DNA from 2 places in the Streptococcus sp. FDAARGOS_192 genome. Region 2 is predicted to be linked to the other one. Evidence: a T-box and tRNA genes for the amino acid it is inferred to sense, from the RefSeq annotation. Region 2 holds a T-box; the other holds one or more tRNA genes.
What was found. The T-box of region 2 lies ahead of ileS (isoleucine--tRNA ligase). A T-box ahead of a tRNA ligase gene usually reads a tRNA of that ligase, here a tRNA-Ile.
Positions count from the first base shown of each region.

Region 1: it has a tRNA-Ile gene. The T-box ahead of ileS (isoleucine--tRNA ligase) is inferred to sense a tRNA for this amino acid. The anticodon was not compared.

Region 1 is NZ_CP020431.2:1,852,320-1,855,797, reverse strand. Features, by position in the region: gene mreD (rod shape-determining protein MreD) at 1-74, opposite strand, end outside; gene mreC (rod shape-determining protein MreC) at 76-906, opposite strand; tRNA gene A6J31_RS09610 (tRNA-Ser) at 965-1,052, opposite strand; tRNA gene A6J31_RS09605 (tRNA-Ile) at 1,057-1,130, opposite strand; tRNA gene A6J31_RS09600 (tRNA-Gly) at 1,162-1,232, opposite strand; tRNA gene A6J31_RS09595 (tRNA-Phe) at 1,243-1,315, opposite strand; tRNA gene A6J31_RS09590 (tRNA-Met) at 1,319-1,392, opposite strand; tRNA gene A6J31_RS09585 (tRNA-Ser) at 1,402-1,491, opposite strand; tRNA gene A6J31_RS09580 (tRNA-Ile) at 1,511-1,584, opposite strand; tRNA gene A6J31_RS09575 (tRNA-Met) at 1,601-1,674, opposite strand; tRNA gene A6J31_RS09570 (tRNA-Pro) at 1,680-1,753, opposite strand; tRNA gene A6J31_RS09565 (tRNA-Arg) at 1,760-1,833, opposite strand; tRNA gene A6J31_RS09560 (tRNA-Leu) at 1,848-1,933, opposite strand; tRNA gene A6J31_RS09555 (tRNA-Gly) at 1,940-2,011, opposite strand; tRNA gene A6J31_RS09550 (tRNA-Thr) at 2,018-2,090, opposite strand; tRNA gene A6J31_RS09545 (tRNA-Leu) at 2,103-2,184, opposite strand; tRNA gene A6J31_RS09540 (tRNA-Lys) at 2,190-2,262, opposite strand; tRNA gene A6J31_RS09535 (tRNA-Asp) at 2,281-2,353, opposite strand; tRNA gene A6J31_RS09530 (tRNA-Val) at 2,356-2,428, opposite strand; rRNA gene rrf (5S ribosomal RNA) at 2,434-2,549, opposite strand; rRNA gene A6J31_RS09520 (23S ribosomal RNA) at 2,633-3,478, opposite strand, start outside.
Region 2 is NZ_CP020431.2:388,236-391,713, reverse strand. Features, by position in the region: gene ileS (isoleucine--tRNA ligase) at 1-2,091, opposite strand, end outside; T-box leader at 2,139-2,352, opposite strand; gene A6J31_RS03030 (DivIVA domain-containing protein) at 2,339-3,214, opposite strand; gene A6J31_RS03025 (RNA-binding protein) at 3,267-3,478, opposite strand, start outside.

The sequences.
Region 1 (3,478 bases), 740 kb from region 2:
GAAATATGACCATCCCATAGAAAAGGAACAATACTAAGCAAGAAAGGAATAATAGAATACTTGGACAATTTCATATTATTTACCATCTCCAACTAAAGTAACATAAGAAATTTTATCAAAATCAGCATAAGGTTTTACCAAAATCGTACGATTTCCTTCATAATCACTCACAGAGTCTACAGTACCAATTGGAACATCCTTTACTGATACATCATCAAGACCACTTGTAACTACTTCAGTCCCAACCTTAACGTTAGAAGATGAATTGAGTTGTGTCATCTCTAACAGCTTCTTTTTATTATCATAACGAGATATAATCCCGAAAATCTGGTTATCATCCTCTGATTTGACGCTAGAAGCAAGGTAACTATCACTAGAACTACTAGAAAGTAAAGAAATAGTAGTAGTATCATCATATACCTTAGTTACAAAACCAATTACTCCACCATTAGAAGTTGCTAGCATAGATTTACTAACATTCTTAGACTTACCGACATTAATCGTTAACTCTTTTAACCAAGTCACAGAAGGTCGCATAGAAACTTCAGCAGTGAGAACAGTATCACGACTTAGCTTGTCCGAAAGATTAAGCGAAGCTCTTAAAGAATCATTCTCTTCTTGCAAGTTAGAAATAATAGATGATTGATTTTCTAAATTCGATAAAGATTTTTTTAAATCTTGATTCTCATTATAGGTTGATAAGAGATCAGAAATAACATTATGAGATTTTGATAAAGCAGTAAATGGAACTGAAACCACTGAGTCTACTTTGGTAACGAAACCCGAAACATTAGACGAGATATCCTTGGTTAATTTTTTATTAGTAAAGACAAAAGAAAAAAGCATTACAAAAAATAGAAAAATAATAAACCCATAAAGAAGAAATCGATAAAAACTATTTTTCATTTTGTCACCTCAAAAAAAAGAAAACGAATTATCTTAAAGATAATTCGTCATAATACTACGGAGAATGGGGGATTCGAACCCCCGCGCCGGTTACCCGACCTAACGATTTAGCAAACCGTCCTCTTCAGCCTCTTGAGTAATTCTCCAATATGGGCACGAGTGGAATCGAACCACCGACCTCACGCTTATCAGGCGTGCGCTCTAACCATCTGAGCTACGCGCCCAAGCAAATGCTTGGCTAAAATATCCAAATAAAGCGGGTGACGAGAATCGAACTCGCGACAACAGCTTGGAAGGCTGTAGTTTTACCACTAAACTACACCCGCTTAACAAAAATGGCGCGAGACGGAATCGAACCGCCGACACATGGAGCTTCAATCCATTGCTCTACCAACTGAGCTACCGAGCCATATTGCGGGAGCAGGATTTGAACCTACGACCTTCGGGTTATGAGCCCGACGAGCTACCTAGCTGCTCCATCCCGCGTTAATTATAAGGAGGATGTGGGATTCGAACCCACGCACGCTTTTACACGCCTGACGGTTTTCAAGACCGTTCCCTTCAGCCGGACTTGGGTAATCCTCCAAATATTATAATTAATATATGGACCTTGTAGGACTCGAACCTACGACCGCTCGGTTATGAGCCGAGTGCTCTAACCAGTTGAGCTAAAGGTCCAAGAAATCCATATATATAGCGGCGAAGGGGATCGAACCCCCGACCTCCCGGGTATGAACCGGACGCTCTAGCCAGCTGAGCTACACCGCCATAAATCGGGAAGACAGGATTCGAACCTGCGACCCCTTGGTCCCAAACCAAGTGCTCTACCAAGCTGAGCTACTTCCCGATAAAATGCACCCTAGAGGAGTCGAACCTCTAACCGCCTGATTCGTAGTCAGGTACTCTATCCAGTTGAGCTAAGGGTGCTCATTATTATATTATGCCGAGGACCGGGATCGAACCGGTACGAAAGTTTCCTTTCGCAGGATTTTAAGTCCTGTGCGTCTGCCAGTTCCGCCACCCCGGCTCCTCAAGCGAACGACGGGATTCGAACCCGCGACCCCCACCTTGGCAAGGTGGTGTTCTACCACTGAACTACGTTCGCATTTTATGCCGGCTACATGACTTGAACACGCGACCCTCTGATTACAAATCAGATGCTCTACCAACTGAGCTAAGCCGGCTAACTTTTCTAATGCGGGTGAAGGGACTTGAACCCCCACGCCGTTAAGCGCCAGATCCTAAATCTGGTGCGTCTGCCAATTCCGCCACACCCGCATATATGACCCGTACTGGGCTCGAACCAGTGACCCATTGATTAAAAGTCAATTGCTCTACCAACTGAGCTAACGAGTCTCAAATATTTCTACTTGACGGTCCCGACGGGAATCGAACCCGCGATCTTCGCCGTGACAGGGCGACGTGATAACCGCTACACCACGGGACCTATGGGAGTTAACGGGATCGAACCGCTGACCCTCTGCTTGTAAGGCAGATGCTCTCCCAGCTGAGCTAAACTCCCTATGCGCTAAGCGACTACCGTATCTAACAGGGGGCAACCCCCAACTACATCAGGCGTACTAGGGCTTAACTTCTGTGTTCGGCATGGGAACAGGTGTATCTCCTAGGCTATCGTCACTTAACTCTGAGTATTCTCAACTCAAAATTGAATATCTATACTGTATCAAGAAACCAAATCGTTGTCAATATGTCTCAGTTACTTTCTTTGGATAAGTCCTCGAGCTATTAGTATTAGTCCGCTACATGTGTCACCACACTTCCACTTCTAACCTATCAACCTGATCATCTCTCAGGGCTCTTACTGATATAAAATCATGGGAAATCTCATCTTGAGGTGGGCTTCACACTTAGATGCTTTCAGCGTTTATCCCTTCCCTACATAGCTACCCAGCGATGCTCTTGGCAGAACAACTGGTACACCAGCGGTAAGTCCACTCTGGTCCTCTCGTACTAGGAGCAGATCCTCTCAAATTTCCTACGCCCGCGACGGATAGGGACCGAACTGTCTCACGACGTTCTGAACCCAGCTCGCGTGCCGCTTTAATGGGCGAACAGCCCAACCCTTGGGACCGACTACAGCCCCAGGATGCGACGAGCCGACATCGAGGTGCCAAACCTCCCCGTCGATGTGAACTCTTGGGGGAGATAAGCCTGTTATCCCCAGGGTAGCTTTTATCCGTTGAGCGATGGCCCTTCCATGCGGAACCACCGGATCACTAAGCCCGACTTTCGTCCCTGCTCGAGTTGTAGCTCTCGCAGTCAAGCTCCCTTATACCTTTACACTCTGCGAATGATTTCCAACCATTCTGAGGGAACCTTTGGGCGCCTCCGTTACCTTTTAGGAGGCGACCGCCCCAGTCAAACTGCCCGTCAGACACTGTCTCCGATAGGGATAACCTATCTGGGTTAGAGTAGCCATAACACAAGGGTAGTATCCCAACAACGCCTCACTCGAAACTGGCGTCCCGAGGTCATAGGCTCCTACCTATCCTGTACATGTGGTACAGATACTCAATATCAAACTGCAGTAAAGCTCCATGGGGTCTTTCCG
Region 2 (3,478 bases):
TGCATAGGCATCACGAATAGTCTTAACTAATTGGTTAAATCGAATAGTCATGTACTGATCTACAGAACGCAAGTCTTCAAAGGCTACTGCATCAGTTGTTGGATTGAAGTCAGATGTATTAGCAATCAAGAAACGAAGTGTGTTACGAATCTTACGATAAGATTCTGATACTTGGCTAAGGATATCCATTGAGATACGAACGTCATTAGTTGTATCAACACTTGTTACCCAAAGACGCAGAATTTCAGCACCAAATTGTTTCTCAACATCACTAGGAGCAATAGTATTACCGAGGGATTTAGACATCTTTTCACCCTTACCATCAAGCGCAAAACCTTGAGACAAGAGTTGTTTGTATGGTGCAACACCATTATTAGCAACAGATGTGATAAGTGAGGAGTTAAACCATCCACGATATTGGTCTGAACCTTCGAGATAGAGGTCAGCTGGATAAGTCAACTCAGGACGGTTAACAACGACACCATTCCATGATGAACCTGAGTCAAACCATACGTCCATAATGTCAGTTTCTTTAGTAAACTCTCCGTTTGGTGAACCTGGATGTGTAAAGCCTTCTGGAAGAAGATCTTTGGCATCACGTTCCCACCAGATAACTGAACCATGCTCTTCGAAAAGTTTAGCCACATGTTCGATTGTTTCTTCAGTCATGATTGGTGTTTTATCTTCAGCATAGAAGATTGGGAGTGGCACACCCCAAGCACGCTGACGAGAGATTACCCAGTCACCACGGTCACGAATCATGTTGTAAAGACGAACTTTACCCCACTCAGAATGGAATTTAACTTTTTCAATCTCATCCAAAATCTCTTGACGGAATTTAGAAACAGAGGCAAACCATTGTGGCACAGCCCGCCAAATGATTGGTTTCTTCGTACGCCAGTCAAATGGGTATGAGTGTGAGATTTCTTCTTTAGCAAGGAGCAAATCACCAAGTTTTTCCATAACGATTGGCGCCACTTTATCGTAGAACTGACCTTCAAAATCAGGGCCAGCATTTTCCATCATGATACCACGCTCATTAACGGTTACGGCAACTTCAAGGCCATTAGCAATACCTACGTTATAGTCATCCTCACCAAAACCAGGAGCCGTATGGACGATACCTGTACCTGAATCTGTAGTTACGTGATCACCAAGGATAACAAGCTCATCAACTTCTGTATCCCATGGGTGTTCAGTGACGATTTGATTCAATTCTTCACCACGGTATGACTGAAATACTTCCACATCTGTCCAACCGAACTTCTCTGAAAGACTATTAAGTAATTCAGAAGCAACGACAAATTTTCGGTCTTCTCCGGCAGGTTTTACGAGAACATATTCAATATCAGCACCAACAGTCAAACCACGTGAAGCTGTTACTGTAAATGGTGTTGTTGTCCAAACTACGATATATGTATCTGTATCTAGTACTCCTTTACCATCCTTAACCTTATTGGCATAGTAAAGTGAAGTTGAAACTAAATCATGGTACTCGATTTCAGCTTCAGCAAGTGCTGATTCTGATGACCATGACCAATAAACTGGTTTTGCACCTTGATAGATGTAACCTTTTTTAGCCATCTCACCAAATACACGGATTTGTGCAGCCTCATAGTCTGGTGTCAAAGTAACATATGGGTTATCCCAATCAGCCGAAACACCAAGACGTTTGAAATCTTCACGTTGTTTGTCAACTTGTGAAAGTGCATAATCACGACACATCTTAAGGTATTCAGCACGATCAAGTTCTTTACGTTTCACACCTTGTTTTGCCAACACTTGCTCAATTGGAAGACCATGCGTATCCCAACCAGGAACGTAAGGAGCATAGAAACCAGACATTGATTTTGAACGAACAATGATATCCTTAGAAATTTTATTCATCGCATGTCCAACGTGAATATTACCATTGGCATACGGAGGACCATCATGAAGAGTGAAGTGAGGTTTACCTTGGTTCAACTCTTGACGATGTTGATACATCTTAGCATCTTCCCACTCTTTTTGCCAGATTGGTTCTTTGTTAGGAAGTCCAGCTCGCATTGGAAAAGCTGTCTTACCTAGATTTAAGGTTTCTTTGAGTTTCATTATATCTCCTCTTTAAATTAATTTACTAAATAAAAAGAGCCTTCATCAAAAAGGACGAAAGCTCGTGGTACCACCTTAATTCAGAGCAAAAAAACATTTGCTCCCTCATATGTCCGTAAGGAGGACCATCCTTCTAACTTACTTAGTTCAGTTAGAATGCTTGAAAATGATAACTATCCAAATAGGGAATGTGGGACTCACACCATCTCCCACTCGCTGTTAATATACTTGGTAAGTTGTATTTTTCTTATTCGCTAATATTCAATTTAAACGTTTGTGTTTCGTTAAGATTAATTTCACCTGTTGACTCAGGTTGCAAATCACAAACTTCATCTACTGGTGCTGAAGTTGGGAAATCTGCTACTTCACTCTCGAAAGTATCTGGAATACCAAAATCAACAGGAGTTGAAACCACTTCGTTTGTTTCATCAACTTCTGGACTAGAGAAATCTTCAACTTGCTTATTACTTTCAGCAACACGACGTTGAAGTTCAGCCATTTCATCAGGAGTGAATTGACGAGTTGCATCAAATGAAGCTGCATCATTTGAATCAGGTACATGCTCATCCAAAACTTTTTCAACAACTTCTTTAAAGGCAGCATCTGAATTTTGAAGATAAATAGCTGTTGGTTGCAACAATTCACCCCATTCTGGAGCACTTGCTAGGCTAAGCTGACCTTCAACTGCAGCCAATAGGCGTTGGTGGAAGACACGACTTTGACGTTTAAGTTCTTCCGTTTCGATGGCAACACGTTTGGCTTCATCTGTTGCATCACGAAGAATTTCAGATGCCTTAGATTTAGCTTCTTCAACCAAATGAGTAGCATTGAAGTTAGCCTTATTAATCAAGTTAGCTGATTCGTCAGCCGCTGAAGCTTTAACTTTTTCAGCTGTTTCTTGAGCCAAAATAACTGATTGACTCAATGATTCTTTCATTTCATCAAAATAAGCCAATTTTTCTTCAAGCTCTTTTACACGAGCAGCAAGTTCACGATTATCACGAACCAAATCTTCGTAATCATCTACAATAATATCAAGAAATTCATCAACTTCTTGCTCATTATATCCACGAAATTTAGTTGTAAACTGTTTATCTTTAATATCAAGTGCTGTAATAGCCATTACAGGCCTCCTTTATTTTTCATTACCATATCTGATGGTTTAAATTAAATAACTACTTTTTTCTCCGTCTTAACAGACTTTCAATAACGATTTTAGCTTTCCCGGACTTTGAAAATCCGTCTTGTTGAGCTAGTCGAAATCGACCATAACCTCTAACCGAAATCATATCACCAATCATAACCGTCTGATTAGCCTTCTCAATTTGTCTATAATTTAATTTAACTTTTCCAGAAGCAATAAGTTTTAAGGCGTTAGAACGGGATA